DNA from 4 places in the Nocardiopsis sp. TRM 82005 genome. Region 3 is predicted to be linked to each of the others. Evidence: riboswitches for the same ligand, from Rfam matches in the RefSeq annotation. Region 3 holds a riboswitch; each other region holds the start of a gene.
What was found. Region 3 has a riboswitch for cobalamin ahead of metE (5-methyltetrahydropteroyltriglutamate--homocysteine S-methyltransferase). Riboswitches for the same ligand answer to the same signal wherever they lie in the genome.

Region 1 (7,780 bases), on a different contig from region 3:
CACGCCCGCGGACGGCGCGAGGACGCCGGCGAGCAGCCGCAGCAGTGTGGACTTGCCCGAGCCGTTGGGGCCGAGCAGGCCGACGGTCTCGCCGGGACGCGGGGCCACGGTGACACCGTCGAGGACGAGGCGGCCGCCGACACGGCGGCTGACGCGGTCGGCGCTCAGCCCTCCACCGCCCCCGCCGGACGGTCTTCGGTCCCAGCCGCTCTCCCGTCCTCCGGCTGGGGGAACACCGGCGCGGACGCGGGCCACGGCCTGGTCGGAGTCGTTCATGTCAGCCTCCTGGCTCGGTACAGCACGGCGATGAAGGCGGGCACGCCGATGAGGGAGGTCACCACCCCCACCGGGATCTCCTGCGGATCCAGCGCGGTGCGGGCGACCGTGTCCACCCACACCAGGAAGACGGCCCCGGTCAGCGCGGTGACCGGCAGGAGCCTGGTGTGGGTGGAACCGGTGAGCGCACGCGCGGCGTGCGGCAGGACCAGGCCCACGAAGCCGATCGCCCCGGCGGAGCTGACCAGGACCGCGGTGAGCAGGGCGGTGGCGGTCAGGAGCAGCACGCGGGCCCGGACCACCCGGACGCCCAGGTTCGCGGCGGCCTCCTCGCCGAAGGCGAAGGCGTCCAGGGCGGTGGTGTGGGCGAGGCAGACGGCGAGCACGCCGACCAGCACCGCCGTGCACAGGACCACGTCGGTCCATCCGGCGCCGCTGAGGGAGCCGAGCAGCCAGAACAGCACCCCACGCGTGGTCTCGGCGTCCGCCGAGGTCAGCACGGTGAACGAGGTCAGCGCCGAGAACAGCTGCATGGCCGCGACCCCGGACAGCACGACGCGGTCCATGCTCCCGCCCAGGCTGTGGCTGAGCAGCATCACCATCCCGAAGGAGAGCAGCGCCCCGGCGAAGGCCCCCGCAGACAGCGACACCACCCCGGCGCCCCACCCGAGGACGATCACGGCGACAGCTCCGGTGGAGGCACCGGAGGAGACACCGAGCACGAAGGGGTCCGCCAGCGGGTTGCGGAGCAGGGACTGCATGACCGCGCCGCACAGGGCCAGGCCCGCCCCGCACACCGCGGCGAGCAGTGTACGGGGCATGCGCAGGTTCCACACGATGCCCTCCCGCAGCGGTGGCAGGGGGCTCTCACCGAACCCGAGGCGGGAGGCGACCGACCCCCAGACCTCGGCCGTGGCGATGTCGGCGGGGCCGATGGTCACGGTGACCGAGACCGACACGGCCAGTACCGCCAGTCCACTGGAGATGAGCAGCGCGAGACGCGCACCGCTCACTGGGTGAACCCGAGGCCGCGCAGACCGTCGGCGACCCGTTCGGTCCCCTCGACCGTGCGGATCGTCGGGTTCATGGCCTGGCCGCTGAGCAGGATGTACCGTTCCTCCCTCACCGCGGTGAGGTTGCGGGTGGCGGGGTTGGTCTCCAGGAAGTCGATCTTCGCCTCGGCGGTCTCGGCCGTCTGGGACTCGCGGGTCAGGTCGCCGAGCACGATGACGTCGGGGTCGCGGTCGGCGACGGTCTCCCAGTTGATCTGGGGCCACTCGTCGTGGGTGTCGTCGAAGGCGTTCTGCGCGCCGACCGCACGGGTGATGGCGCCCGGGGCGCCGCAGCAGCCGGCGAGGTAGGGCGACTGGGAGTTGGCGAACCAGTACATGAGGGAGGCGTCCGAGGCGTCCAGGCCCTCGGTCGCCGTGTCCACCCGCTGCTCCAGCCCCGCGACGAGCTCCTCCCCGCGCTCCCGCACACCGAAGACCCGGGCCAGGTCGCGGACCTCGCCGTAGACGGTGTCCAGGGTGAGCGGCTCACCGCGGGAGCCGTCCCCTCCGCTCTCGTTGTCCTTGCCCGCGGCGCAGTCGGACGGGGAGACGTACGTGGGCACGCCCAGCTCCTCGAACTGCTCCCGGGTGGCGACGCCGCCCGTGCCGAGCGTGGAGACGAAGGAGGCGGTCACGAAGTCCGGTTCGGCCTCCAGGACCCTCTCGAAGGAGGGGTTGTCGTCGGCCAGCCGCGGGACGCCCGCGTTCTCCTCCTCCAGCCCTTCCATGACCGGGTCGGTCCAGGTGGCGGTGCCCACGAGGCGGTCCGCCAGACCGAGGGAGAGGAGGATCTCGGTACTGCCCTGGTTGAGGGAGACGACTCGCTCCGGCACCGAGTCGGGGGCGACCCGGTGTCCGCAGTTGTCGATGGTGTGGGGGGAGCCGGTGCCGGCGGTGGGCTCCGCCCCGTCGGCCTCCCCGCCCTGGGAGGAGCCGCAGGAGGTGAGCAACAGGGAGGATATGAACAGGAGCGCGGCGGGGCGCGGCGCGTAACGCAGCATGGGGATGCCTTGGATGTCGGGGCTCGAACGCGGAGCCTGGCCTTGGTCGTCCTCCGCGCACTCGACGCGAAGGTGCCAGCAGGTCTTCGGACTCGGGTTCGCCCGGACAGGGTGCCTTCCCAGGCCGCGGCCGCGTCGACGCTCCGGTCGCCGCGGTCTCGCCCCAGTGGCGCAAAGTACCCTGCCCATCCCCCTCACCGCTGCGCGTCAGTTCCGGATTCGCACCGGATTCCCTGACCACGGAACGTGGTACGGCTGGCTCGGGCAGAGTACCAAGGCCCTGCCGGGGCCCTCCGCGGCGGAGAGGTCCGGCGGTGCTCCGCCGGGGCGTGGCTCAGACCGGGTCCGGGGTGTGCCGGCCGATCCAGGCCTGTGTGCGCCGGGGATCGGCCAGGCCGTCCCAGAAGCGCTCGGGGTAGTTGAACCACTCGGTGAACTCGTCGGCCAGGGAGGGGTTCCGGCCCAGTTCCCCGAGGAACCCCAGGAAGTCCTCGGGCAGGGTCTCCAGGTTCTCCATGAGCAGGTTGGTGGTGCGTGACGCCGACAGGACACGGTCCTGCCTGCGCCGGTCGACGTGCTCGACGAAACGGCGGTCGAGGACGTCCTGCCGGACGATCTCCTCGGCGAGCACCCACGCGGCGTGGGAGGCCATGTTGGCCCCCTGCCCGAGCAGGGGGTCCACGGTCACGTGTGCGTCGCCGAGGGCGAGCACGACGGTGCCGTCGTCCAGCACGGTGTGCGTGCGGCGCACCACCGGGGTGACCGCGCCCTGGACGATGCCGCGCGGCCCGTCCAGGGGAGCGAACTCCGCCGGATCGATCCGTTCGAAACATGCCGGATAGTGCTCACGGAGCAGGCCCAGGGCGAGATCCCGGTAGGCGTTCGGGTCGTCCTCGTAGGGCGTGGCGGCCAGGGCCTCCAGATCAGAGCCGTAGTGGTTCTCGATGACCAGGGACATGACCTGGCCGCCGTCGGTCCACGTGGGGATCTCGATCATCTCGCCCGCGCCGGGGGAGACGTGGAAGGTCACGTTGGGGGTGGGGTGCTGGGCGATGCCGGTGAACAGGCCGGCGCACAGCGCCCGCCGGGGACGGCTGAAGGGCGAGTGCGCGGGATCCCGGTCGAACATCCGCGCGAACGGGCCGCGTCCGGTGCACACCACGAGCAGGTCGAACCGGGAGGCCAGGGAGGAGACGTCCTCGGGCGAGAGCCGGCCGAGCACGAGCTCCCCGCCACGCTCGGCGAAGTCCTCGGTCAGCCGGGGCTGGTAGATCCGGTAGTCCACGGCCCGGCTGGGAGCGCGGAACACGCCCGCGAAGGCCGCGGGCTCCGGTCCGGGGCCCACGCGGTACTGGTGTCCGGGGTATCCGTACTCCTCCGCCGGCCAGTGGTCCACGCCGAGGGCGCGCTCACGTTCCACGGTCACCGCGTGGTGGGCGACGGTGTTGAGCACCTTGGACCGCCGTTGCTCGTCCGGTGAGCGCTCGGTGAAGAGGGCGACCTCCACCCCGTGCCGCAACAGGTGGAGGCCCAGGTGCAGGCCCGCGGTCCCGGCGCCGATGATGCCGATCCTCTTATTCACGCTTCTCCTGACGGCAGGGGTGTTTCGGAGCCGGGGCGGAACGGGATTCGTGGGGCCTGTCGGGGGCGGGGCCTTTTCCCTCACCGCTGGTGATCGTACTCAACAGGTTACGTCTCGGCCAGGGATGCGCGAGGAATTCGGCGAACGATTTACGGGAGAACGCAAGGGGGCCGAGCAGGACCCGGCTGCGGAGGTAACCCTCGGATCGCGGAGAACACGTTTGTCCGGGGGCGTGCTACCCATGCTCAGGGGGAACGCGTGTCGGAGACCGGGAAAGGCCGATGCTGCGACAGGGGCCGTCAGGGAGAACCGGGTCTGGCCGGTTTCCTTCGGCCTTTGGCCTCCGGTCCAAAGAATACTTGCCATGACTTCACGTCCGTTTCTGCGATCCCATAAGGTTCAGGGATGCGAAACAAGGCATGGCGGCCCTTTTTCGGACATCGGGCGCTGGGGCCCGCCGTACTGGTGACCGGGCTGGCCCTGATCGCCGGATCCGCGGTGTGGCTGACCATGAACGGTGCCGCCGGCATCCGGTACTCGGCCGACCACCACGACACCGTTCCCATGTGGCACCGCTGGGTCCCGGCCCTGGCGGGCCTGGTCCTCGTGCGGCTGGTACCGCCCCGGGAGCCGTCCGCGACGGGAGGCCCCGCGGAACGTGCGTCCCGCGTCCGTGCGGAGGTCCTCCTGGCGTCGGCCGTGCTCTTCGCCGTGGCGCTGCGGCTGGTGGGCGGCGGTGAACCCGCGCACACCGCCCTGAAGCTCACCCTGCTGCTGGCCGTGCCCCTGGTGCTGTTCCGGCTGACACGCGGCGATGACCCGGTCACACGGCCGGTATCCGAGCGGTCCACGGCGCGGTGGCGCTACGGGCCCGCGGTACCGGTGGCCGTCTGGCTCCTCCTCTCCTACACCGGACCGATGGCCGCACCGGCCAGCGACTACGCGGCGAGCGTCGACGCCGTCTCGCTGGTCGTCACCGTGGCCGTGGTGTTCGCCCTCAACAGCCTGCTCGAAGAGGTCTTCTACCGGCGCTGGCTCCAGACCCGGTGGGAGGGCGTGCTGGGCCGCTGGCCCGCCATCGTGCTGGCCTCCCTGCTCTGGGCGGTCTGGCACGTCGGCATCCAGGGCACGGGCCACCTTCCCACCGACCTGGCTTCCGCCCTCGTCAACCAGGGAGTGACGGGACTGTTCCTCGGCTACCTGTGGAGCCGCTACCGGTTGATGTGGCCCGTCCTTGTAGTCCACGGCGCGGTGAACGCGGTCCCGGTCCTGTCGGGGATGCTGTGAGGCCCTGTCGACGGCGGTGGTGACCGCGGGCGGGGCGGTCCTCGCGCCAGGGAGCGCCGCGGGCCGTGCGAAGCGCGAAGGGCCGGCCGGCTCCCGCGTTCGCGAACTCCCGGATGGAGGAGGGGCCGTCCCGTGGCGTAGGATCTGCGGTCCGAACGCACAGAGGACCGTACGCGGTGTGGGGAGGACGCGCCCGGGATGGCCGCCAAGAAGAAGAGCAAGTCGGGACGTCGCGCAGGTCGGGGCAAGGGCGCGAACGACATTCGACGGGGGCCGACGAGGGACCCCGGGCCGACCGGGAGCGTCGGGTGCTACTTCATCCTCGCGTCCATGCTCGTCATCGGCCTGGTCGTCGTGCTTCTGGAACTGTTCGGCTGACACGGCCGGGCGCGGGTACGCGGCGGTTCGGGACGCGACACGAGAGGGCGCATCCATGGAAGAAGTGATCGGACTCCTCGCCTTGGCCTTCGGGCTGTTCGCCGCCACGGGAGCGGTGCACCACGTCAGGAACTCCACCGTGGGCGGGGCCCTGGGGAGGAACGTCCTGATCGGCCTGAGGACGAAGGCCACCCTCGCCTCGGACCGGGCCTGGAGCGAGGGACACCTGGCGGCGGTCCCCTGGCTGACGGCCACCGTGCGCGTCGGGTACACCGCCGGAGCGGTCACGGTCGTGTCCGTCCCCGCGGCCATGGCGGTCGAGGCCCTCCTCCCCCTCACCTGGATCGCCGCCGTCGCGGGGTACACCGCCCTGATGGCGTTCCTGGTCACCGGGACGGTGAAGGCCGACGCGGCGGCCAAGGCGGTCCTGCTGGAGGAGGCCCGATAGGTCGCGGCCCCTCTCCGCCGCACCCATGCCCGTTCGCGGCCAGGAGAGGTCCGGTGGCACGGCGTCAGCCCACCCATCCCGCGGCCCGCCCGTGCGGGCCAGGAGCATCCGCACGGCCGACCAGGAGAAGCCCGTACCCGGCCACCCGGCCACCGCACCGGCCAGCGCGCTCGCCGACGGCCTGGACACTGCGTCCCGCCCGCTCCGACCTCGGTGTTTGTGTCCGTGGGTGCCGACCTGGGTATCGATGGCTGCGGCGGTTGTTTTCACGCGGGCACGCGGTGGTCCGCCGACTCCGGGGGCTGGTGAGGGGGCATACGGTATCTGAGCGGTCCCGTCCGAGCCGGATGGCGGTGGGCGGCCCACGCGGGTTCGGCGGCGCTGGAGCGCCTGTCCGCCAGTATGTGGTCGGTGTTGCAGGCCACCATCGCCGCGACCACGGCGTGGATCATCGCGGGCGGCCTCATCCAGGACCACTTCCCGTTCTTCGCGCCGATCGCCGCGGTCATCGCGCTCAACGCCACGGGCGGTGAGCGGGGAACCAACGCCGTCCGGATGCTGCTGGGCGTGGTCATCGGCATCGTCGTCGGCGAACTGGCGGTCGCCGCCACCGGCGGAGGCTACGCGGCACTGGCCGTCGCCATCGGCGTGGCGATGGCGATCGCGGTCGCCATCGGCGCCGAGCGGCTCGTGATGGCCCAGGCCGCGGCGGGCGCGATCCTCACCGTGACCTTCACCGACGGCCAGGTGGGCATCAGCCGGCTCACCGACGCCCTCGTCGGAGCGGGCGTGGCGCTCGTGATGAGCCAGCTGCTCTTCCCCACGCGCCCCGTCGCCCGGCTGCGCCGTACCGAGGAGACCGCGCTGGCGGAGATCGTGCGCATACTCGACGAGACCGGACGCGCTCTGAGGGAGGACGAGGACCCCTCCCCGCGGACGGTGGACCGCCTGGGCGCCCTGAGCAGGCCGATGGCCGACCTCAGCCGCGCGCGCGAGAACAGCCACCGCATCGCCCGCTGGTCCACCGCGCGGTGGACCAGCCCCGAACCGCTGCGGTACGAGGACGAGAGGGTCGACCGGCTCATCATCCTCGGTGAGAGCTGCCTGTCGCTCGCACGGACCGCGGCGTCCATGGAGGCGGGCGAGCGCCAACGCATCGCACCGGTGGTGTGCGAGATGGCCGCCGTACTCGACGTGCTCGCCAGCGACCTCGGCGACCGCCCCGCGCACCAGCGCGCGGTCGAGCTGGTGCTCGAAGTGGCCCGGCCGTTCGGCGGCGACACGGCCGACGATTCCATGACCGCGGCCACCCACCTGTCCGTGCTGATGGTCGCCACCGACATCATGCTGTTCGCCGGGCTCGAACCCGGGAGGGCCGAGCAGGCGCTCTCGAACGGGGAGGAGGAACCGCAGGTCACGCATCCGCCGACGGAGTCGTGGCTGCCGCGGGTACTGCGGAGCTCCTCTTCGCCGGGGAACCGTGGCCGTTGGCCCTTCCGGCGCCGCTGACGCCTCGGAACCCTCGCCCAGGCCCCTCCTCGCGTGCCAGCGGGTCGTGGGTGAAGGGGGAGTGTGCGGGCCGGGGTCAGTGCCGCGCGTCGCCCAGCAGCTTCTTCTGGACCTTGCCCATGGCGTTGCGCGGCAGCGTGTCCACCACGCGCACCTCGCGCGGGCGCTTGTGGACTGACAGGCGGGCGGTCGCGAAGTCGATGACGGCCTCCGGATCGATGCCCTCGCCCACCAGATAGGCGATGAC
Region 2 (7,780 bases), on a different contig from region 3:
CGGGGGCCGAGTCCTGGACAGGTGCCGTGGACGGCGGGCACGCCCCCGTCCCGGGCGGATACGAACAGCGGATCGCCGCCGTGAAGCGGATCCCGGCCTCTCCCTGGCGGCGTGCCGTCTTCGCCGTGACGGGAGGACGCCTCAACCTCGGTTGAGCCCCAGCCGGGCGAACGGTCGGCTCCGGGGCCGGAGATGCCTCTGGAAGGCGGTGTGACCGCTGAGGGAGAAGGGGCCGAGGGGAGGCCGAGGGTGCGTCGGACAACGATGTGCCCACGGATTCCGGGTCCGGTCCCGGCTCCGGAGAGGCCGCTCCTGAACGGTGATCCCGCTGGACACCGACCAGCGAACGGCGGAAGTCGGACAACGCGTTCACCGATTCGGTCCGCGGTGCACAGGGGCCCGTCACGCTCGGTACCGGCGTAGTTCGATTCGACTCAGTACTTGGGCGGGAAACGGATAACCGAATCCTCGCGAAGTAGGACGTCGTCGTGGTGGGAGCCGTGGCCCTGACGTTTCCCGTGCGCACCCGGGGTCCAGATCCCGCCCGGCTTTTTTCGGGATCGCCCTGAGAGCCGGGAATCCGAGAACACCCTGACGAGCCATCTTTGGGTAGTAGGACCGTAACTCTCTGTATCAACAAGGGGCACGCAAAACCATACAGACTTGGCTAGGCTGTGCCCCGGTCATGGACATGACCCCAGAGACAACAGGGAAGGGAGGCGGTGTGAGTGGATCGCTGCGCGTTGTTCGTTGACGCGGGATACCTTCTCGCGGACGGCGCGATGGCCGTACACGGAACCCGCAACCGGGACTCCGTCTCCTGGGATTACACCGGTCTCGTCCAGTTCCTCAACGAGGTTGCGCGGGACCGCACCGGTCTGCCGCTCCTGCGCTGCTACTGGTACGAAGCCGTCGCCGACGACCGGCGGACCCAGGAACAGGACGGCATCGCCGATATCCCCGGCATCAAGTTCCGTGCCGCGCGTATAAGGCCGGGCCGTCGCGAGGGCGTGGAGAGCTACGTCCAACGGGACCTCACCACGCTGGCCCGCACCGGCGTCCTGTGCGACGCCGTCCTGGTCAGCGGTGACGAGGACATGGCCTCCGTCGTCGCGGACGTACAGGACATGGGTGTGCGCGTCACCGTCGTGCACATCTCCGTCGAGGGGAACTGGACCATCTCCCGCGCCCTGCGCCGGGAGTGCGACGACCTCATCGAGATCGGCGCGGGACACCTGCGCCCGCACGTCAACCTGCTCTCCAGCGGCGGCTCCGCCCAGGAGACGGCGGCCAAGACCACCACACCGTTCGCCAACGGCCGCGCCCGTTCCGCGCCCGAGACACCGAGGCAGCCTGTCGCGGCCGAGCCCGGAGGGAACCGGGCCGAACCGGCGGCATCCTCGGCCGCGGGTCTGGAGGCGATGTTCGCCGGGACCGGAGGGCAGCCCGCTCCTCAGGGCAATGCCATGGACCAGCTGCGCGCCATGCGCCGGAGCCTCGCCCAGCAGCGCGGCGGCGACCACCTGGTCGGGCCCGGTGCGGAAGGTCAGCAGCACGGCGCCATCGACGCGAACGGGTTCCCCTCCGGGGGGCAGGCCCCGCCGAACATGGGCGGCAACGGTGCCTATCCCGGCGCCCCGATGACCGGGGGGCACCCGGCACAGAACGGCCAGGGAGGCTATCCCCCCACCGGGGGCCACCAGTCGATGCGCGGTGCCGACCAGGCGGGTTACGGACTGCCCTCAAGACCGGCACACGGGCAGGGACAGGCCATGACCGGGCCGCAGCAGTCCTTCGCGAGCGGAACGGGGCCTCAGCAGTCCTTCAACGGCGGAACCGGGCCGCAGCAGTCCTTCGCGCACGAGACCGGGGCCCAGTACTCGTTCGCCCCGGACGCGCAACACGGGCAGCCGGGGCACACACCACCACAGAGAAGCGGCCCACCACAGGACCCAAGGTTCGGCGCGGGAGACAACTCCGGCTTCGGAGGTACGTCCGAAACAAACCCTACCTATGGGACCAGTACGGAAACTGACACCGCCCACCGCGGTGGGGCGGCTCCCTCCTACGAGGGGCCGCCGCCTACTGGTCCCGAGAACGCCGGCCGGTTCGGCGCCGGCGACTACCAGGAACTGCGTCCCACTCCTGGATATCCCCAGCAGATGCGCTCCTCCGCGCATACCGTTGACGAAGCGGTGCATGTTGCGCACAAAGAAGGGAACGACTTCGCGGAGTCGATCGCTCGCGAGGCGCCCGCCCTGTGGGTCGAGGCCGTCCTCGCCCGCAGGCCCCGGATGCCCTCCGACCTGGAGGCGCGTCTGCTTCAGGGCTCCTCGCTGCCGGTCGACCACCTGTTGCGTGACGAGGTCCGGGACGGACTGCGCCAGGGGTTCTGGCAGGCACTGGAGCGCGCCAGACCCTGACCTGAGCTTGGGAGTGCGAGTAGGGGATGGGGGCGATGCGGTTGACCCACGTGACGACGGCAGAACTCGACAGTTTGGAGTTCCACGCCGTCCGGTCCGGTGAGCATGGGCCGGTTGCAGCCCAACTCCTGGACCTGGCCAACCGGGTCGATGCCGGAAGTGAGATCTCCCGCGCGGAGCTGTTCGTGCGCGCGGGAGAGCAGTGGGAGATCGCCCAGGAGTTCGAGCGCGCCTGCGCGGCCTACCAGCGGGCGATCGACGACGGCGGGCCCACGGTGATCGACGCGCGCGCCCTCAGCGCCGGGGCCCTGATGCAGCTGAACGAGGCGGAACAGGCCTACGCCCACCTCAAGCGCCTGGACGCGGAGGAGCTCCCGGGCCTACAGACCTACATCCACGTCGCCGAGGCGCTGTACGCCCACGACGACCTGGAGGGCGCCGAGCGGTGGGCGACGGCCGGCGCGGACCGCTTCCTCGACCTGGCCTCCTCCCCCTACGTCCACGACCTGCTGATGGAGCTGCTGCGGATCCGTTTCCGCATCCGCGTCGATCTGGGGCTGGGCGAGGACGTCCTTGACCGGCTGCTCGACGGGGAGTGATCTCCCACCGTGAGAAGACGGTGACGCACGTGACACGTGGTTGCGTGCGCTTCCCGGTGGCCTGGCCGGGCGGGGCCCACCGGAGGGGGATCCGCGGAGCGGACGGGCCCGCTGAGCGGTCTCCGGAGCCGTCGCGGCCATCGCCGCGCGCCGCCGCAAGGCGGTGCCCGCCGGAGCGGCCACGGCGGTGTCGACGGCGCTGCTGCTGGTGTACTGGGAACTGATGGCCCGTCACTTCGACGAGAGCCGGCAGCGGATCGGCGAACCCGGTCCCGGGACCTGAGGACCCCTCTGGGACGGTCCTTCGCCGGAGCCCTCCGGGCCGGGGCGGAATCTGACGAGTGAGCTTTCCGACGTCCGCCGGGGACATGTGACACGCCCGGGCCGACCATCCCCGCGAACCGCCCGTGCGGGCCCGAGGCGGCGGCCGGCGGACCGGGTACGCCAGGTTCCGCGGTCGCCCCGGACCGCCGTGCGCAGGTGTTCCGGGCCGTGCGGAGGGCACGTCGGAAGCGCTCCGGGTACGGGCGGTCCCGGTGACGTTCTAGGCTGTGTCGAGTCGCCCCCGGAGCTGGCTCCGACCAGGTGTCACGCCTTCGGTGAGCAGGTGCGCGCCTCCCCCTCATACCACGCCCGGAGCGCGTGTTCGGCAGCCGTCGAAGAACCTGAGAAATCAGTGACACGCCATCATCTTGCGGTGTTCCAAGCTGACATCCCCTAGATGTAGTATCTCTCCCGCTGGTGGTTCACCCCTGGGTGAGGCAAGAGGGAACCCGGTGCGAATCCGGGGCTGCCCCGCAGCGGTGAGTGGAGACGAGGACGCCACAGGCGCCGGGAACCCCCGAGGACATCCCGGAGCGGTGACCTCCACGAGCCCGAGGACCTGCCACTGGTGCGCACGTGAGCGTGTGCCGACGACGGGGCCTTCGAGGGTGAGCCGCCGCGATCCACCGGTTGACGACCGTCCGCACCCAGTGCGCCGGTCCACCGGTGGGAGCCGTGCACCTTGCTTCTCGGTCCCCTCCCCGCCGGGACTCTTCTATTGAGGTTGGAGCCGCTGTATGACCCTTGACGTCGAAGCCGTGCCCGCGTCCGTTCGGTCCGAGCAGACCAACGACGGCAGCCCCCCTGCCGCCGCCGACCGGATCGAGCACGTCGTAACCGAGGCCTGCGCGCGGCTTACCGGTGTTTCGGCGGAAAAGGTCCTCACCGAGGCCCGTCGCGGCTTCTACCCCGGAATCCCCGACTCCGAGGTGGAGCTGGCCCTGGTCATGGCTGCCCGCAGCTTCGTGGAGGTGGACCCCGACTACTCGTACGTGGCCGCCCGTCTGCTGCTGGACACGCTGCGCCGTGAGGCCCTCACCTTCATCAGCGGCGCCCCCGACACCGCCAGCCAGTCCGAGATGGGTGAGCGCTACGCCTCCTACCTCGCCGCCTACGTCAGCCGTGGCATCGACCTCGGCCAGCTCGACCCCGCGCTGGCCGGGTACGACCTGGACCGCCTGGGCGCCGCTCTGCACCCCGAGCGCGACGAGCAGTTCACCTTCCTGGGCATCCAGACCCTCTACGACCGCTACTTCCTGCACAGCGACGAGGTCCGCTACGAGCTGCCGCAGGCGTTCTTCATGCGCGTGGCCATGGGTCTGGCCCTCGACGAGGACGACCGCGAGGCCCGCGCCATCGAGTTCTACGAGCTGCTGTCCTCGTTCGACTTCATGGCCTCCACGCCCACCCTGTTCAACTCGGGCACCGTGCGGGCGCAGCTGTCCTCCTGCTTCCTCACCACCACCGGCGACGACCTGCACGCCATCTTCCACGGCATCAGCAACAACGCGATGCTGTCCAAGTACTCCGGCGGCCTCGGCAACGACTGGACCCCGGTGCGCGGCCTGGGCTCGCACATCCGCGGCACCAACGGCAAGAGCCAGGGCGTCGTCCCGTTCCTGAAGATCGCCAACGACACCGCCGTCGCGGTCAACCAGTGTTTCGCTCCCGACACCCCGGTCTACACGGCTGACGGCTGCAAGCCCATCTCCGAGATCGGTGTCGGGGACCTGGTCCTCGGGCACAGCGGTAACTACCGCGAGGTCACCGACGTCATGATGTACGACCAGGTCGATCCCATGGTGGAGGTGAACATCAAGCACTCCCTTGAGAGCCTGAAGGTCACCTCTGGCCACCCCTTCTACGCCATCCAAGGTGTGCCGCTGGGGCAGTCGAACAGCCGCACGCTGAAGTGGCTCGAGAACGACAAGGTCCGGGCCGAGTGGGTGGAGGCCGAACAGCTGTCTCATGGGGACTACGTCGCCCAGGTCGTGCCCAAGGAGATCGTTCCGGTCGAGGGATTCACCGAGGAGGACGCCCGCCTCTACGGCATCCTCCTGGGCGACGGCCACTTGTCCAAGGACGGGACGCAGTGGGGAGTCTCGGGCAATCCTGAGCTCGACACCCACCTGGACTTCGTGCGCCGCTACCTGGATGCACGCGGCATCCACTACTGGGAGTCCGGCCGGGGTGAAACCTACCTCCAGATCCACTGGGCCTCCGGACGCGGCGTGACCCGGGACGAGACCACCGGCCGCATCACCGGTGCCGGTGAGCCGACCCTTCCGCTCACGGCGGAGGACATCTACGACGGCGAGCACGCGAAGCGCATCTCCCGCAGGTTCAGCCACCTGCCGCACGCCCAGACCCGGGCGATGCTCCAAGGGCTCCTGGAGACCGACGGCGGTGTGTCCCGCGGTGTGGAGATCTACTTCACGAGCACGTCGCGCCCGTTGGCCATGGGCGTCCGCTACCAGCTGTTGCGGCTGGGCGTTCCCGCCGCCGGACAGTACCGCGAGAGGGAGCAGGCGCACACCGGGCGCCGCTCGGACGGCAGCGAGATCTCCTTCTCCGGCACGGTGAAGGCCTTCGACATCCGGGTTCCCGCGGTGGAGGGCATCGCGGAGCTCGTCGGCTGCCGTCCGCTGGTCAAGAGGAACTGGATCGACCACAAGGGCATGGTCTTCACCCGTGTCCGGGACGTCGCCCGAGCCGAGGTCGTCCCCACCGTGTTCGACCTCAAGGTGGAGACCGACGAGACCTACATGACCGCCGCCGGTCTGGTGCACAACGGCGGCAAGCGCAAGGGCGCGGTCTGCGCCTACCTGGAGACCTGGCACATCGACATCGAGGAGTTCCTCGACCTCCGCAAGAACACCGGCGACGAGCGCCGCCGCACCCACGACATGAACACCGCGAACTGGGTTCCGGACCTGTTCATGCAGCGTGTGGAGCAGGGCGGCACCTGGACCCTGTTCTCGCCGGACGAGGTCCCCGACCTGCACGACAAGTACGGCGCCGAGTTCGCCGAGGCCTACGCGCACTACGAGGCCGAGGCCGAGGCCGGGCGGATCAAGGTCTCCAAGCAGGTTCCGGCCGTCGACCTGTGGCGGCGCATGCTCACCATGCTGTTCGAGACCGGGCACCCGTGGATCACCTTCAAGGACCCGGCCAACCTGCGCTCGCCGCAGCAGCACATGGGTGTGGTGCACTCCTCCAACCTGTGCACCGAGATCACGCTGAACACCAGCGCCGACGAGGTCGCGGTCTGCAACCTGGGCTCGGTCAACCTGGCCCAGCACGTGGGCCCGGAGGGCCTGGACGCCGAGCGCCTGCGCCGCACCGTCCGCACCGCCGTGCGCATGCTCGACAACGTCATCGACGTGAACTTCTACACGATCCCCGAGGCGCGCCGCGCGAACATGCGCCACCGCCCCGTGGGCCTGGGCCTGATGGGCTTCCAGGACGCCCTGTTCAAGCTGCGCACGCCGTTCGCGTCCGAGAGCGCGGTGACGTTCGCCGACGAGAGCATGGAGCTCGTCAGCTACTACGCCATCGAGGCCTCCTCCGAGCTGGCCGACGAGCGCGGCTCCTACGAGAGCTTCGAGGGTTCGCTGTGGAGCCAGGGCGTGCTGCCGATCGACTCGCTGCGGCTGCTGGCCGACGCGCGCGGCGGCGTGCTGGACATGGACCGGGGCGAGACCCTGGACTGGGACTCGCTGCGCGAGCGCGTCAAGGCCACCGGCATGCGCAACTCCAACGTGATGGCGATCGCTCCGACCGCGACCATCGCCAACATCACCGGGGTGAGCCAGTCGATCGAGCCGGTCTACCGCAACCTGTACGTCAAGTCGAACATGTCCGGCGACTTCACCGTGGTCAACCCCTACCTGGTGCGCGACCTCAAGGCGCGTGGGCTGTGGGATGACGCCATGGTCTCCGCGCTGAAGATGTACGACGGCAGCCTCGGCGCCATCGACCGCGTTCCGGACGACCTCAAGGCCCTGTACGCCACCGCCTTCGAGCTCGACCCGGAGTGGCTGGTGGACGCCGGTTCGCGCCGCCAGAAGTGGATCGACCAGGCCCAGTCGCTGAACCTGTACATGGCGGCGCCCAGCGGCAGGAAGCTCGACGCCCTGTACCGCCGTGCGTGGCGCTCCGGTCTCAAGACCACCTACTACCTGCGTTCGCAGAGCGCCACGCACGTGGAGAAGAGCACGCTCAAGGGCACTGACGGCCGCCTCAACGCGGTCGCCGCCACCCCGACGGCCAGCCCCGCGGCCTCGCCCGCGCCGAGCCCCGCGCCGTCCCCGGCGCCGAGCCCGAGTCCGGCGCCCGACACCGGCGGCGCGGATGCCTCGGAGGACGAGTTCGAGATCGTCGACGGCGAGGCCTGCGCGATCGACGATCCCGAGTGCGAGGCCTGCCAGTAGC
Region 3 (7,780 bases):
GGATGCAACAGTTCCGGCCCGGTCCGAGGAACCCCTCGGCCCCTTCCGGCCTCCACCCCGGTGGTCGGCACCCCGGTCTGTCGGAACCCTCCTCACGTACACGGGGAAACCCCCGCCCCACGCCCCCGCTTTCGCCCGCGGCCGGGCCGCGAGGGAATCGTGAGAACCCATCGGCGCACACATGCGTCCCAGACAACACGGTCAGCACACACGGGCGAGGGGAGCCATGAGCGAAAACGGACCTTACAACCAGCCACCACAGAACCCCTACGGTGGCGGGGACAACAGTGGGGGCCAGCCACCCTTCGGTCAGCCCTACGGCGACCCCAACACCGGCGGACAGCCCGGCTACGGCGGCCCCGCGGGCTTCCCCGGCCCTCCCGAACAGCAGATGTACCAGGGCGGCCAGCCGCCCTACCCCGGCGGACCGGGCGGCCCCGGAGGACCAGGCGGGCCCGGCGGTCCCGGGTATCCCCCGCCCCCGCCGCCGCAGCCCTCGGGCGGCGGCAAGGCGGGACTGTGGGTCGTGATCGGCGGCGGTGCCGTGATCATCGTCCTGGTGATCGCGGTCGTGGTCATGCTAGTCACCAACGGCAGCGGGAACCAGGCCGTCGCGCCCGCCGCCGACACCGAGTCCTCCCAGAGCGCCGAGGACAACCCTGAAGAGGGCGGTGAAGAGGGCGGTGAAGAGGGCGGCGACGAGCCCGCGCCCGAAACCGAGGCGGCCCCCGCCGGAGAGCCGCCCTACGCCGTGCCGACCGAGCCCTGCAATGCCTTCACCGACCAGGTGGTCTCCGACTTCCTGATCCAGGACGGCGGCGACAAGTCCGTCCGGGACGAGAACTCCTACTGCGACACCCTGGACGCCAGCGCCCCCGAGGGCAACGCGGCCGGCGGCTACGCGGCCTACGAGGTCGTCTACGCGGTCCCCTACTCCGCGGCCGACTCCATCGAGGCCGCCAAGAGCGACTTCCAGGACGACGTCGAGGAGATCACCGGCGAGAACCAGTACATCGACGTCTACAAGGCCGAGAACATCGAGGAGAACAAGGAGGTCGACCTCGGCGACGAGTCCCTCTACGTCCTCACGAAGTACGACTTCCTGGGCGACGACATCCCCCAGGCCGTGCTGCTGATCCGCACCGCCAACCTCAACATCCGGATCGAGTACCAGCTGCACCCGTCCTACGGCGGTGACGACACCGCCGAGGACCTGGTCATGCCCGACAACGTCGAGGAGATCATGCTCAACGCCGGCGCCGACGCGCTGGCCGTGGTCGGTAGCTGACCACTCCCATGAGCAAGGGGGCCGTGGCGTTTCGCCGCGGCCCCCTACCCGTGCCGCCCTCCTCCAGACGGGCCGTGCGTCTCCCTAGAGGCCGGCGCGCACCCGGCGGGCCGCCTCCACCATGTTGCGCAGGGCCTGCTCGACCTCGGCGTAGCCGCGCGTCTTGAGGCCGCAGTCCGGGTTGACCCACAGGTTCCCGGCGTCGATGTGGGCGACCGCCAGCCGCAACGCCCCCTCGACCTCCTCCACCGAGGGCACCCGCGGGGAGTGGATGTCGTACACGCCCGGGCCGATCCCCCGCTTGTAACCGCGGCTGCCGAGGTCGCGTACCAGTTCCATGCGCGAGCGGGCGGCCTCCACACTGGTGACGTCGGCGTCCAGGGCCTCGATCCCGTCGACGATCAGCCCGAACTCCGAGTAACACATGTGCGTGTGGATGTTCGTGGACGGTGACACCCCGGAGGTGGCCAGGCGGAAGGCGTTCACCGCCCAGTCCAGGTACTCCCGGCGCCGCTCCCCGCGCAGCGGCAGCAGCTCGCGCAGGGCCGCCTCATCCACCTGGATGTGGCGGATCCCGGCGCGTTCCAGGTCAGCGACCTCATCGCGCAGCGCAAGGCCCACCTGGAGCGCGGTCTCGCCCAGCGGCTGGTCGGTGCGTACGAACGACCAGGCGAGCATGGTCACCGGACCGGTGAGCATCCCCTTGACCGGCTTGTCGGTGCGCGACTGGGCGTAGGTGATCCACTCGACCGTCATGGGTTCGGGGCGCGAGACGTCGCCGAACAGGATCGGCGGACGCACACACCGCGAACCGTAGGACTGCACCCAGCCGTTCTCGGTGGTGGCGTAGCCCTCCAGCTGCTCGGCGAAGTACTGGACCATGTCGTTGCGCTCGGGCTCGCCGTGCACGAGCACGTCCAGGCCGATCTCCTCCTGAAGCGCGACGACCCGGTCGATCTCCTCGCGTAGGAGTTGCTTGTAGGCGTCCTCAGCCAGCTCTCCCCTGCGGTACGCGGCCCGGGCGCGGCGCAGTTCCGGGGTCTGCGGGAACGAACCGATGGTGGTCGTGGTGAGCGGGGTGTCCGTGGGTGCGCCGCGGTCCTGGGGGCGCTGGTAGGCATCCGGGCCCAGGGCGTCGAGGCGGGCGCGCACGCGGGCGTCGGTGAAGGCCGGGTCGCGGGCATCGCCCTCTTCGGCGTACTCAGCCTCGGCGCCCTCGGACAGCACGCGGCCGAGCAGGGCCGCCTCTCCCGCCTTCTGCTTGGCGAAGGCCAGGGCCCCGCGCAACTCCGGAGCCAAGGAGGTCTCGGCGTCCAGGTCCAGGGGCACGTGCAGCAGCGAGCAGGAGGTGCTCACAGTGAGCTCGTCGGTGAGGGCGAGCAGCGTGCCGAGCGTGGCCACGGCGGCCGGAACGTCGGTGCGCCAGACGTTGCGTCCCTCCACCACGCCAGCGACCAGGCGGGTCCCGCCCAGGCCGGATACCTTCACCAGGTCGTCCACGCCCTCGTCGTCGGTGACCAGGTCCAGGCCGACTGCCTCGACCCGGGAGTCCTTGAGAGCGCGCAGGGCGGGTGCGCCGATGGAACCGAAGTAGGTGGAGACCAGCAGGGCTGGACGGTCGGAGAGGGAGCCCAGGCGCTGGTAGACGCGCTCCAGGCGGCTGATGGCGGCGCGGCCCTCGTCGGTGGCCAGGATCGGCTCGTCCAGCTGGACCTCGGTGGCGCCCTCGGCCCGCAGGTCGCCGAGGAGCCGGGCGTAGGCGTCCAGGAGCTGGTCGAGCAGCTCAATGGGCTCCCATCCCCCGGGAGCGTCGTCGGCGGCCTTGGCCAGCATCAGGAAGGTGAGCGGGCCGACCAGGACCGGACGGGTGTGGAAACCGGCCTCGGCGGCCTCCCGGAACTCGGCGACGGGCTTGTCACCGACCAGGCGGGGGCGGGTGCTCGGCGAGAGCTCGGGGACCAGGTAGTGGTAGTTGGTGTCGAACCACTTGGTCATCTCCAGTGGCGGGGCGCCCTGCTCGCCGCGTGCGAGGGCGAAGTAGCGGCTCAGCTCCTCGTCCCGGCTGTCCGCGGCGGCCGGCGGGGCGAAGCGGGAGGGGACCAGGTCGAACAGGACCGCGGTGTCCAGGACGTGGTCGTAGTAGGAGAAGGTGTTGGACGGGATGTCGTCCACCCCGGCCTCGCGCAGCTGGGTGTAGACGCCCAGGCGCAGGTCGGCTGCGACCGAGTCCAGCTCCTGGGCGGTGGTCCCACCCTTCCAGTAGGACTCACTGGCGCGCTTGAGTTCGCGGTCGGGGCCGATGCGCGGGTAACCGTGCACGGTGGAGCGCACGGAGGAGCGGGGCGCGCCCGGGGAGGCGGGGCCCGTCTTGGGCCTGGGGATCTCGGTCATGAGCTTCTCTCCCTCGTCGAAAGCCGGGTACCGGCCACGAGGCGGGGCGAGGAGCGGGCACGCCGACGGACACGCCATGAGCGTGCACACCTGTCCACCGCCCCCGGCCCTCCCTCGGAGCGCGGGACCACCGGCGGCACGGACGCACCGCCGGGTGGAGGCAGGTCTTCGGACTCGGGGGCGCGGGCGGTGCGGACACCGCTCCTCCTACTGGCCACCGCTTCCCAGTTCCCGACCTTCTCGACCGGGCCACCAGTGCCTGTGGTGACGCTCGTTCCCCCATACCGCTGCGGGGCAGTCCCGGATTCGCACCGGGTTCCCTCTTACGACACCCCCCTACCCCACCGGTACCGTCCGGTTCGCGGGGTGGCGCGTGTACCTTCCACGCCTGCAAGTATAGGGAGCGCCCCCTCCGCCCTTGTATCCGGCGTGCGCCCTCATGCGTCCGGCCAGACAGCGCGAACCCCTGTCACACAGCCGACGTCACACCCGATGTGAAGCGTTACGCGGTGAGCCCTCCCCTGTCGCTCCCCGCGGACGTTCGTCTGACGATGAACGTGGAGATTCCCTCGTGAACAAGCAGTCCCGCCCGACCATGACACCGGACCATCCTCTGATCACGGTCCTGGCTGCGTTTCTGGTCCTGGCGGGGATGGTGTTGCTGGCCGTCCGCCCTTTCGACAGGGCCGAGTCTCCGCCGGCTGACGATGCGTCGGCGTCCTCCGGCGAGGACGAGGCGCCGCCTCCGGCCGAGGGCGGTCCCGACGGGCTGACCGTGGTGGACGCGGCGGACGTTGTGGGCACCGAAGAAGCCGAACTCGCCTACGACGGCGGGATCACCACCTCGGTGACCTACCCGGTCATCCCCAACGCCGAGCCGCTGGAGGATTTCCTGGAGCGCGAGCTCACCGATGAGGTACACGCCTTCGAGGCGGCCAGCCCGGGCGCGGTCTCCTTCGAGGCGGCGTGGAACCTGACCGCGGCGGGCAACGGTCTGGTGGGGGTCCGGATGACGCGGGTCGAGACCGACTCCGAGGGGCCCGAGGAGGGGTACACCACCTACTGGTACGACACCGCCACCGCGGAGCACCACCCCTCCGCCGCGCTGATCGCCGGGCAGGAGGAGCTGGAAGAGCTCAACAGACTGGTGCGCGAGGCGGTGGAGGGCGGGGACGGCGCCGCGGACCCGGACATCATCCATCCGATCCGCTCCCTGTACGACTCGATGGGGTTCAACCCCGACGGGGACCTGGTGGTGGAGTTCGACGCCGGACAGGTCGCCCCCGTGTCGGAGGGCCGCACGCACGCGGTCATCGACGCCGAGGACTCCGGGGAACTGCTGTCGGAGCTGGGCGCGCGCGTGCGTGACACCGCGACCGTGGGTGTTGAGGACTTCGTGATCCCCGCCCCGCCCCAGGCCGACAAGGACGGCCAGGAGGACGGGGACGGTCCCATGCCCGGAGAGCTGCCCGTGGTCGACGACGGCGTCGGCTGCTCCGGCCCCGACACCAAGTGCGTGGCGCTGACCTACGACGACGGGCCCGGCGGACGTACCCCCGAACTGCTGGACGTCCTGGCCGAGTACGACGCGCGGGCCACGTTCTTCGTCACCGGATACCCGGTCATGGAGCACCCGCACACGGTGCGGCGCGCCTACGCCGAGGGACACGAGCTGGCCAACCACACCCTGAACCACCCCGACCTGGCCGGCCTGAGCTCGGGCCGGGCGCGCTCGGACCTGGACACCGTGCAGGCGTTGGTGTACCGCGAGACGGGGCACACCATGAATCTGATGCGCCCGCCGTACGGCTCCACCGACGACGGTGTGGCGTCGGTGACCGCGGACATGGGGCTGGCCCAGATCCTGTGGAGCGTGGACACCAACGACTGGAAGGACCGGAAGGCCCCCGTGGTCTCCGACCGGACGCTGGACGGCGCTTCGGACGGGGCCATCATCCTCATGCACGACATCCACGGCACCACCATCGACGCCGCCCGCACGATCGTCGGGGAGTTGGACGCGCGCGGGTACACCATGGTCACCGTTTCCCAGATGCTCGGAACCACGACCCCCGGTGAGGTCTACGTCGACGGGGTTCCCGACCTCCCCGACACGTCCGCCTAGGGATGCGGTGTCGGAGCGTCGGACGGGAGACGATGGCGAAGGAACCCGTGAGTGAGCAAGATGGTGCTGGAAGCAGCGGGGACAACTTGTGGGACACGCATCCTGCCCTGTGAGCGTGACCACATGTGGTCACGCTCACAGGAGGGGTGACGGCGTCACTTATGTTGCTCCCAGCAGCCGCGTTGGCACCTGCTTAGGGATGAGGGAGTCCGGTGTTGTCGTCGACCCGAGTTCATCCGAACGAAGCCGTCCGGTGCCCGAGGGGCGGAGGGCACGGACCGTGGGAGCACAGACCGTGGTGGCCCGCGGCCGTACTGATGATACTGGTTCTGCCGTTGGCGGCCTGTGACGTCCAGGAGACCGCCTCGGAGGCCGACGATCCGGAGCTGATCACGGTCCTGCTGGACGAGCCGGGCGATGAGATCGCCGAGTGGCGCGGTGAGGCGAGCGACTTCGGGGACCACCCGTACCAGCCGGAAGGCTTGGAGATCGACGTCTCCTATCCACGGTTCGAGGGGGCCGAGGCCTTCGCCGAAGGACTGGCCGCACAGGTGGACCAGGAGGTGCGGGACTTCCGCGGCGCCAGCCGGAACCCGATGCACCTGGACATCGAGTGGGAGGTGGCCGCCGCGGGGAACGGCGTGCTGGGCGTGCGCCTGGTGCGGACCGAGGAGGACTACCACGGACTGCGCCAGGGCTACGGGACGTACTGGTACGACGCGTCCACCGGCCACACCGCGTACGCGACGGAGCTGCTGGCCGACGACGCGGCTCTGGAGAAGCTCAACGGGATCGTGCGCGAGGCGTTCGCCGACGAGGAGGACGTGGACGTGGAGGGCCTGCATCCGGTGATGCGCACGTACGACTCGATGGGGTTCAACACTGACGGGGACCTGGTCGTGGAGTTCGACGACGGGCATCTGTCCCCGGTCGTGGAGGGCCACGTACCGACTTCGGAGCCGGGCCGGATGGTCGCGGTCGTGCCCTCGAAACAGGCCCTGCCGCTGCTGTCCGACCTGGGCGAGCGGGCACGGGAGGCGTCGCTGGCCGAGGAGCCCGTACTGGCCGTGGAGGAGCCCGGGACCGAACCGGAGTCCGCCCCGGCGGTTCCGGGAGTGGTCTCGGCCCGTGACCCGGACGTGGACTGCGCGAAGACCAAGTGCATCGCGCTGACCTTCGACGACGGCCCGGCCAAGGCGACACCGCACCTGCTGGACCTGTTGGCGGAGGAGGACGTGACGGCCTCGTTCTTCCTGAACGGCGACCCGTCCCTGACCCGGCCCGGTGTGCTGCGGCGCGCCTACGCCGAGGGACACGAGCTCGGCAGCCACAACGACCTGCACGAGCACATGCCGGAATACTTCTCCGGCGAGGAACTGGTCGGCCAGGTGGCCGCGGTGAGCGCTATGGTGCGCCGCCAGACGGGGGGCACCGTGGAGCTGTTCCGGCCGCCGTTCGGGGACAGCTCGCCGGAGGTGCTGAAGGAGATCGGCAGGCAGGGCATGGCCGAGATCCTGTGGAGCCATGACAGCAAGGACTGGACCGACCTGAGCCGCGACGAGATCGTGGAGAGCGTGGTGGAGCATGCCGAGCCCGGAGCGGTGGTACTGCTGCACGACACCCTGTCGCCGACCCTGGCGGCTACCCCTGAGATCATCGAGCAGCTGCGTGGGCAGGGGTACGAGTTCGTGACCGTCAGCCAGGTCTACGGCGGCCCCGAGGCCGGCGAGAGCTACCCGCCCGAGGGCCTGACCGCCCCCATCGGATCCTGACGGCCGCTGGAACGGTCTGTTCGGTGCTCCCCTGGGCGGGCGCCGGATCCGGTGCTGTCGCCCCACCACGGGGATGCCGGCAGCACCCGGCCACGGAGCGAACGCGAAGCGTCCGTGTCCGCCCCGGCCCCAGGAGGCCGGGCTGGGAGGACTCAGCCATCCGCCGGTGAAGGTGGACCCGTCCGCTCTGCCTCTGCCTTCGAC
Region 4 (7,780 bases), on a different contig from region 3:
TAGGCGTTGCCGCTCTGCGTGATCACCGCGGTGATCGCGTCCGGGGCGCGCAGGGCCAGCCGCCAGCCGATGGGCGCGCCGTAGTCCTGGACGTACAGGGCGTAGCGGGTGATGCCGAGCTGGGACAGCAGGGCCTCGGTGATGTCGGTCAGGGAGTCGAAGGTGTAGGTGAACGCGTCCACGGGCGGGGCGTCGGATCCGCCGAAGCCGAGGTGGTCGGGGGCGATGACGTGGAACCGGTCGGCCAGCTCCGGGATGAGGTGGCGGAACATGCGTGAGCTGGAGGGGAATCCGTGCAGGAGCACGAGTGCGGGCGCCTGGCGGTCTCCTGCCTCTCGGTAGGAGACGCGATGTCCCCGCACTGTCGCGTATCGATGGCCCACCTCAACCATAACTAACCCCTTCGATGTCTTTTGAAGGTTATCCTTGGCATTGAGTAGACCACCCTGGGAGTAACCTGTCAAACCACTTGATGGAGTTAGACGGAAAGGTGGGTGCCGTGCTGGACGACCAGGCCCTGATGCAGGCGCTGAACAGCACCCCTGTCACGGACGGCCGACGCCGGGACCTGTGGAGTGACGACCAGGGGGTGGACGAGTGGGCGCGGGCACACGGGGGCATCGGCGGCGACGAGGAGCGCCGGTGGCTGCGCACCGCCCGGGACGCGCTCCAGGCGGTGGAGTCGGGCACCTCGTCGGAGCCCCGGCTGCGCCGGGTTCTCGCAGGCGTTCGCAAGGTCCCGCGGCCCAGCGCGTCGGGCGTCGAGTGGCACTTGGAGGTGCCGCCGGAGCGCAGGCTCGCCGTGGAACTCGTGCTCGCGTGGGCGGACGTCCAGGAGCGCATGCCCGGCCGTCTGCGGCCGTGCGAGAACCCTGAGTGCCGCCTCTTCCTTTTGGACCGCAGCCGTGCCAACACCGCACGGTGGTGCTCGATGAAGACCTGCGGGAACCGGCTCAAGGCCCGCCGGCACCAGAGCCGGGCACGGGAGGCCCCACGGTCCGGGTAGCGCGCCGACGGGTCCGCCTCGCACGGGCGGACCCGCGCCCGGAGGCCTCCGGCGGACGGGCGTTCGGGGTCCCCGCCCTCAGCGGCCCCCTCCCGCACACCCCCTAGCCACCGGCCCGGGGGCGTGCCGGATCGTAGAGGTGGGACTCACCGCCCCTCCCGGGGTCGAGCGCCCGCCCCACGAGGATCACCGCCGCCTGGCGGAGCCCGGCCTCCTCCACCGCGTCGGCGATGGTGGAGACCGTGCCGCGCAGCACCGACTCGTCCGGCTGGCTGGCCCGGTGGACGACGACGACCGGGCAGCCGCCGCCGTACTCGGGTTCGATCTGCGCCATCAGCTCCCGGACCCGCCTGATCGCCAGGTGCAGCACCAGTGTGGCGCGGGTCGCCGCGAAGGCCGCCAGCGACTCGGTGTCCGGCATGGCGGTCGAGCGGGCCTGGGTCCGGGTCAGCACCACCGACTGGGCCACCAGCGGCACGGTCAGCTCCCTGCCCGCCAGCGCCGAGGCGGCCGCGTACGCGGGCACCCCCGGTGTGACGTCCCACGGGACACCGTGCGCGTCGAGCCTGCGGGTCTGCTCGGCGAGCGCCGAGTAGAGCGAGGGGTCGCCGGAGGTGAGCCGTACGACGTCCCGCCCCCCGGCGTGCGCGTCGACCAGGCGGTCGGTGATGCGGTCGAGGTCCAGGCCCTGGGTGTCCACCAGTGCGGCGCCGGGCGCGCAGTGGGTGAGGACGTCCGGGTCCAGGTACGTGCCGGGGTACAGCACCACGTCGGCCTCGGCGAGCATCCGCGTGGCGCGGACCGTCAGCAGATCGGCGGCGCCGGGCCCCGCCCCCACGAAGTGCACGGTCATGGTCCCACCCACCGCGGGGTCCAGACGCGGCCCGTCGCGGAGACCCGGGTGCCGGACGCGCCGACGATCAGCAGGCAGCGCATGTCGACGGCGGCCGGGTCGAGTTCGTCGAGGGTGGTCACCGTCAGGGACTCGCCGTCTCGGCCGACGTCCCGGCCGACGACGACCACGGTGTCGGGCTTCCGGTGCTCCAGCAGGATCCGGCGGGCGGTGACGATCTGCTCGGTCCGGGACCGGGAGGCCGGGTTGTAGACGGCCAGCGCCAGGTCGGCCTCGGCGACGGCGCGCAGCCGCCGCTCGACCACCTCCCACGGTTTGAGGCGGTCCGACAGGCTCATCACCGCGAAATCACCGCCGACGGGTGCGCCCGCTCGGGCCGCGACCGCCTGGACGGCGCTGACGCCCGGCAGCACCCGGACGGGCACGTCCTGGTAGCCGGGGTCCTCGGCCGCCTCGAACACGGCGGTGGCCATGCCGAAGACGCCGGCGTCCCCGCCGGAGACCACGGCGACGCGTTCTCCGCGCCTGGCCAGGTCGAGGGCGAACCGGGCCCGCTGGAGCTCGACGGTGTTACCGGAGGCGTGCCGGGTGAGTCCGGGGCGCTGCGGGACCCGGTCGACGTAGGAGGCGTAGCCCACCACGTGGTCCACCTCCGCGAGCGCCTCGGAGGCCTCGGGGGTGAGCCAGTGCCCGGGACCGGGCCCCAGGCCGACGACCAGCAGTTCGGCCGCCGGTTCAGCGGACTCCGGTGCCGTCGGCGTCGCCGCGCCGCCCTGCCGGGACCGCTTGCCGTTGCGGCTGTCGCCGGTGACCAGTACCAGGGAGAAGTAGGGCACCGTCTGCGGATCGACCTCCGAGACCGGCAGCCGCCGCTCCCCGTCCATCGAGGCGCGCTCCACGTACACCGCGTGCTCCAGGCGCCCGGCCGCCTCCAGGGCGCGGCGGACGGCCGGGAAGGTCCGGCCCAGCTTCATGATCACGGCCGCGTCGGTGTCCGCCAGACGGCGGGCCAGTTCCGGTTCGGGCAGGGTGCCGGGCAGCACGGTGAGCACGTCGGTCTGCCGGGCCAGCGGGGCCGCCGCGGCGGCGGTGAACGCCGGGACTCCGGGCACGATCTCGGTCTCGTACCGCTCGGACAGCCGGTCGTGCATGTACATGTACGACCCGTAGAACAGGGGGTCGCCCTCGGAGAGCAGGACGACGTCGCGCCCGGCGTCGAGGTGGGCGGCCAGCCGTGCGGCGGACTCCTCGTAGAAGTCGGCCAGCGCACCCGCGTAGCCGCCCGGATGGTCGGTCGCGCCGGTGGTCACCGGATAGGTGAGCTGTTCCTCGACCGCCGAGCCCGGGATCAGGGACGCGGCGATGCGCCGGGCGTTGGACTGCTTTCCCGCGCCGGCGTGGTAGGCGACGACGTCGGCTCCGGTGATGAGCCCGGCCGCCTTGAGGGTGATCAGCTCGGGGTCGCCGGGACCGACCCCGACACCGTGGAAACGACCGGTCATTCCTCCTCCTTGGCGAGTGCGTTGAGGGCCGAGGAGGTCATCGCGGAGCCCCCGCGGCGGCCACGGGTGGTCACGTAGGGGACGTCGACGCCGTGTCGGCCCGCGAATTCCGTCAGCGCCTGCTTGGACTCGGCGGCGCCGACGAAGCCGACCGGGCAGCCGACGATCGCAGCCGGGCGCGGGGCGCCGTCGACCAGCATTTCCAGCAGATGGAAGAGGGCGGTGGGCGCGTTGCCGACGGCGACCACCGCGCCGTCGAGCAGCGGCTCCCACAGGGAGACCGCGGCCGCGGTGCGGGTGGTGCCCCACTCCCGGGCGAGGTCGGGGACCCGCTCGTCGCCGAGGAGGCAGAGCACCTCGTTGCCGCTCGGCAGGCGGTTCCTGGTCACGCCAGCGGCCACCATGCGCGCGTCGCACAGGACCGGCGCACCGGCCCGGAGGGCGGCCCGTGCCGCGGGGACCAGATCGGGGTGGACGGCCAGGTCGTCGGCGAGGTCTACCTGGCCGGTGCCGTGGATCATCCGGACGGCGAGCCGCTCCGCGTTGGCGGGCAGGTGCCCCAGCCGGGCCTCACGCCGGATGATGGCGAAGGAGTCGGCGTAGATCGCGGGCCCGTCGTCGACGTACTCATAGTGCCGGTTCGGCCGGCTCGGGACGGTCACTGTGTCTCTCCGGGGATGAGGATGCCACGCCACGGCGTGACGACGAGCTCGCGGGATCCGGAGGTGAGCGCCTCCTCGGCGAGCGCTTCGGCGGCGGGGCGGTCCAGTCCGTCGTCGGGTACGGGAACGTGCCGTCCGCCCTCGGGCAGCGGACCGTACGGCAGCGGCGGCGCGGGGGCCGGTAGTCGCGGGTCCGGTGGCGCCGGTTCGATCAGCGGCGACGGGAGTTCGGCGACGTGCCACGGCGCGGCGGGACCGTCTCCGCGCCGCTCCAGGAACTCGTCGGCCAGTCCTACGAGCGAGGCGGCGGCCCCGCCGAGCGGCGTCAACGGGCCCCAGCCCTCCCCGATCCTCAGCTGGGCGACCTGCTCGTCGAGGGCGACGAGGCCCAGGTCGCAGGAGCGGTCGAGCATGTCACCGCGTCCGTCGTCCAGGACGAACAGGAAGCGCCCGGGAAGGGCGGCTCGGTGCGGCTCGGCACACAGCAGCCCGTCCAGGTCGGTGGCGAGGGGGCGCAGGTCCACCCTCCCGCCCGTCGCCCGCCATCGCTCCGGGGGACGCTCCGCGCCAGACGAAGCTTCCACCCTCAAACGAGAGCCACCGGCCCCAGCCCACTTGCCCGTCGCCCGCCATCGCTCCGGGGGACGCTCCGCGCCAGACGAAGCTTCCACCCTCAAAGGAGAGCCTCCGGCTCCGGCCCACTTGCCCGTCAGGCCCGTGCACGGGGAGGCCATCACGTTGCGGACCAGTTCGTGGGTGAGCGAGGGCAGCAGACCGGTCCCCTCAAGGGCCCGGAGCACCTCGGGGGGCAACCGCCCGTCACGTCCGGGCAGGGCGCGCAGCTGCACGTTGGCCCGGCCGGTGACATGGATCCGGCCGACGCCGTACTCGTCGGCCACGGCGGCCAGGGCCCGCAGCGAGCGGGCGGGAAGCCGGCCGCCGACGAGCCGGAGACGGACCAGCAGCCCGTCCTCGGCGGGCCAGGGACGCAGGGCGCCGGGGCAGCGGTCGCGCCGGGTTCGAGGGGCGGAGGGCGGGGGTTCCGTCGGGGACATGCGAGTCCTTCGGGTCAGGGACCCGTTCGCGGGGTCCGCGGATGACCTGGCGGCCCGTCACCGCCAGTGCCAGCAGGTCTTCGGACTCGGGTTCGACCGGTACGGAGCGCCTTCCCGGAGCGGTGCTCCAGTGGCTGTCCCGGGAACCGCGTTCCCGGGGCGTGCCCGCCCGTCACCCTCACCGCTGCGCGTCAGTCCCGGAGTCTCACCGGGTTCCCTGCCCCACGAGGTGGAGTTCGACTGGCTCGACGAGGGTAATACCTCGCTCATCACCGGTCTGAGCCAGGGTCCCCACCGGCCTGCGAGAAGGCACGGCTGGAGCGGGCCGTGGTGCCTTGCCGCGGTCACTCACGGTAGGTCTCCACGGCCCGCCCCGATGGCCACCGCACGACTTCTGAACGTGCCCGCAGGCCCCCGTCTACGAACTGCGGCCGGAGCCCCAGGGAACGGTCGGCTGGAGCACGGCCTCGGTCAGGGCCTGGGAGCGCAGATGGGTGACCTTCTGGTACTCGGGGTCGGCGACCATGCGGCTGAACGTCTCCCGGTCGGGGTAGCGAACGAGCAGTACCGCGTCCCAGTCCTGCCCGTCCTCGGCGACCAGGGGCGCCGCACCGTCACCGGCGTAGAGGAGTTCGGCTCCGTACTTCTTCAGGAAGCGAGCCGTCTGCCGCGAGTACTCCTCGTACGAGGAACGACCGTCCGGAGCGAAGCGCAGCAGGTTGAGCATGACGAAGGGACCGCCCGGGTCATCCTTCAACATGCCCGCGAGAGCGGATCCTGAGGGGTCGACGGCCATTGGTGACTCCTTGTGTGGTCGAGGGGTGTGAGAAGCGTGGGCGCACCACGGACGCCATGGTAACCGACTGGTCGGTATGCACTATTGGCGGGCCTGCCCGCGGCCTCGTCGCGATGGCCCGCCCACCCCGGTTCCATCAAAAATCCTGCATACCGCTTTCCTACCATTCCCTTTCCCCTGGGTGCGAAAACGATATCCAATCCGCCACGGATGCGCAGGTGACAGAGCCACTACCCAGCCCCGAGGGACTCCTGGCGAGGGCTGGACTCCCACGTCCAGGAAAACGAAACCTAGATCAAACTATTGACCATTTGTACATATCTGCGTAAATCTGAGTGTGCCAAGACCAGCCCCTGTCCCCCCACACCGCAGGAGGACTCTTGACCCCGTACCGCCAGCGGAGGCTCCGCCACCGCGCACCGCTCGCCGCACTGCTCGCCGGAGCACTACTCGGAACCTCGATGGTCGCGCCCGCCTCCCCCGCGGCGGCGCAGCCCTCGCAGGCGAACTGCTCGTCCAACACCGGGGACACCGGCGGCCGGTCGTGGACCGACCACGCCGAGCTGGAACGCGAGCTGCGGACCCTCCAACGCCAGCGCGGCGACGTACTGGCGGTCGAGGAGATCGGCCGCTCCCACCAGGGGCGCGGGATCTGGTCCGCGCGCGTGGGCACCGGACCGCAGACCGTGCTGGTCACCAGCGAGATCCACGGCAACGAGAAGACCGGCACAGAGGCGCTGCTCAACCTGCTGCGCACCATGAGCGCCAGAACTCCCCGGGCTCAACGGCTGCGCGAGGACGTCACCCTGGTCGCGGTGCCGCAGATGAACCCCGACGCCAGCGAACTGGACCGGCGCGGCAACGACCGCGGCTGGGACGACGTCGTGGCCGACTTCCCCCAGCTGGAGGGGGCGCAGCCCCCGTGGAACTACTACACCCGGTCCCTACAGGGAGACGACTACTCCGAGCGCCCCGGGTTCGACGTCAACCGCGACTTCAACCCGGACCTGTCCTACGTGCCCGAACCCGACGACTTCCCGGGGCGGTCCAGCGAGCCCGGCTGGTACATCCACCCCGAGTCCCAGACGGTCCGCGACCTCTACGTGGACCTCACCGAGGAGCGGGGCGGGGTGGACGTCTACATCGACCTGCACCACCAGGGGCCGTGCTACGAGGAGGAGGAAGGCGGGGAGTGGGTGAACCTGTCCGTCTCCGCCGACTTCGTCCCGGACCCGGGCACCCCCGAGGGTGAGAAGTACTCCGAGTACGCCGACCTCTACGACTTCGACCTCTCCCGCCAGGTCAACCTCGCGGTGTACGACGAGCTGAACTCCTACGGCAGCTCGGGGTTCGACAACATCACGCTGTACCCGCAGGACCTCGACCTTCCCGGGACGGCGCTGGGCTCCTTCTCCCTGAACGGCAGCGGCGCGATGCTGTTCGAGGTGCGCGGGCAGACCCAGAGCTGGGGAGCCCGCCAGCGCGGCCAGCTCGTCAAGACGGTCGAGCGCGGCCTGGAGTCGGTGGTCGAAGGCCTCGCCGACGGCTCATTGCACGACCTCGACCCGGAGCGCTACCACACCATCCCCGGGCGCTAGGTGTACTGACCACAGAGGTTAGGTACAGCTAGGGCGTGCGCGGCGGACACTCCCCGGCACTGACCACGTGATGCGGCGGGGCCGACGGCCGGATCGGCCCCGCCGTTGCACACACCCTCGCTGAGGAGTGTGTGCCGATCACGCGATCGGTCCCCGTCGCACGCACGCGTCCCTGGGGACTCGTGCGCCGGTGGAACCGGCGCCCCGAAGCCGTGTCCCCCTCGAAGGCCGCCCGCGGAGGCAGTTCACCGAGGATCACCAGAAGGCGTCCGTACCATGTCCTGAGGGTCCCCCACCACCCCCTCGCC

Region 1: it holds a riboswitch for cobalamin, as region 3 does, so the genes downstream of both, AC0T5L_RS06010 (ABC transporter substrate-binding protein) here and metE (5-methyltetrahydropteroyltriglutamate--homocysteine S-methyltransferase) in region 3, are expected to answer to the same signal.
Region 2: it holds a riboswitch for cobalamin, as region 3 does, so the genes downstream of both, AC0T5L_RS17065 (ribonucleoside-diphosphate reductase subunit alpha) here and metE (5-methyltetrahydropteroyltriglutamate--homocysteine S-methyltransferase) in region 3, are expected to answer to the same signal.
Region 4: it holds a riboswitch for cobalamin, as region 3 does, so the genes downstream of both, AC0T5L_RS05930 (nitrite reductase) here and metE (5-methyltetrahydropteroyltriglutamate--homocysteine S-methyltransferase) in region 3, are expected to answer to the same signal.

What each region holds. Positions count from the first base shown of each region.
Region 1 covers NZ_JBWDTQ010000008.1:38,074-45,853, forward strand. Annotated here, with positions in the region: gene AC0T5L_RS06000 (ABC transporter ATP-binding protein) at 1-276, opposite strand, end outside; gene AC0T5L_RS06005 (FecCD family ABC transporter permease) at 273-1,289, opposite strand; gene AC0T5L_RS06010 (ABC transporter substrate-binding protein) at 1,286-2,329, opposite strand; cobalamin riboswitch at 2,390-2,604, opposite strand; gene styA (styrene monooxygenase subunit StyA) at 2,664-3,911, opposite strand; gene AC0T5L_RS06020 (lysostaphin resistance A-like protein) at 4,317-5,198, shown strand; gene AC0T5L_RS06025 (hypothetical protein) at 5,397-5,576, shown strand; gene AC0T5L_RS06030 (hypothetical protein) at 5,632-6,024, shown strand; gene AC0T5L_RS06035 (FUSC family protein) at 6,340-7,533, shown strand; gene AC0T5L_RS06040 (acyl-CoA synthetase) at 7,610-7,780, opposite strand, start outside.
Region 2 covers NZ_JBWDTQ010000020.1:153,134-160,913, reverse strand. Annotated here, with positions in the region: gene AC0T5L_RS17080 (hypothetical protein) at 1-155, shown strand, start outside; gene AC0T5L_RS17075 (NYN domain-containing protein) at 729-2,423, shown strand; gene AC0T5L_RS17070 (hypothetical protein) at 2,450-3,022, shown strand; cobalamin riboswitch at 3,748-3,927, shown strand; gene AC0T5L_RS17065 (ribonucleoside-diphosphate reductase subunit alpha) at 4,084-7,779, shown strand.
Region 3 covers NZ_JBWDTQ010000016.1:31,607-39,386, reverse strand. Annotated here, with positions in the region: gene AC0T5L_RS12720 (DUF3558 domain-containing protein) at 227-1,288, shown strand; gene metE (5-methyltetrahydropteroyltriglutamate--homocysteine S-methyltransferase) at 1,373-3,679, opposite strand; cobalamin riboswitch at 3,822-4,030, opposite strand; gene AC0T5L_RS12710 (polysaccharide deacetylase family protein) at 4,275-5,804, shown strand; gene AC0T5L_RS12705 (polysaccharide deacetylase family protein) at 6,020-7,576, shown strand.
Region 4 covers NZ_JBWDTQ010000008.1:15,385-23,164, reverse strand. Annotated here, with positions in the region: gene AC0T5L_RS05955 (alpha/beta fold hydrolase) at 1-392, opposite strand, end outside; gene AC0T5L_RS05950 (CGNR zinc finger domain-containing protein) at 473-1,006, shown strand; gene cobM (precorrin-4 C(11)-methyltransferase) at 1,110-1,859, opposite strand; gene AC0T5L_RS05940 (precorrin-2 C(20)-methyltransferase) at 1,856-3,361, opposite strand; gene AC0T5L_RS05935 (precorrin-8X methylmutase) at 3,358-4,023, opposite strand; gene AC0T5L_RS05930 (nitrite reductase) at 4,020-5,078, opposite strand; cobalamin riboswitch at 5,133-5,338, opposite strand; gene AC0T5L_RS05925 (DUF1330 domain-containing protein) at 5,497-5,874, opposite strand; gene AC0T5L_RS05920 (M14 family zinc carboxypeptidase) at 6,255-7,472, shown strand.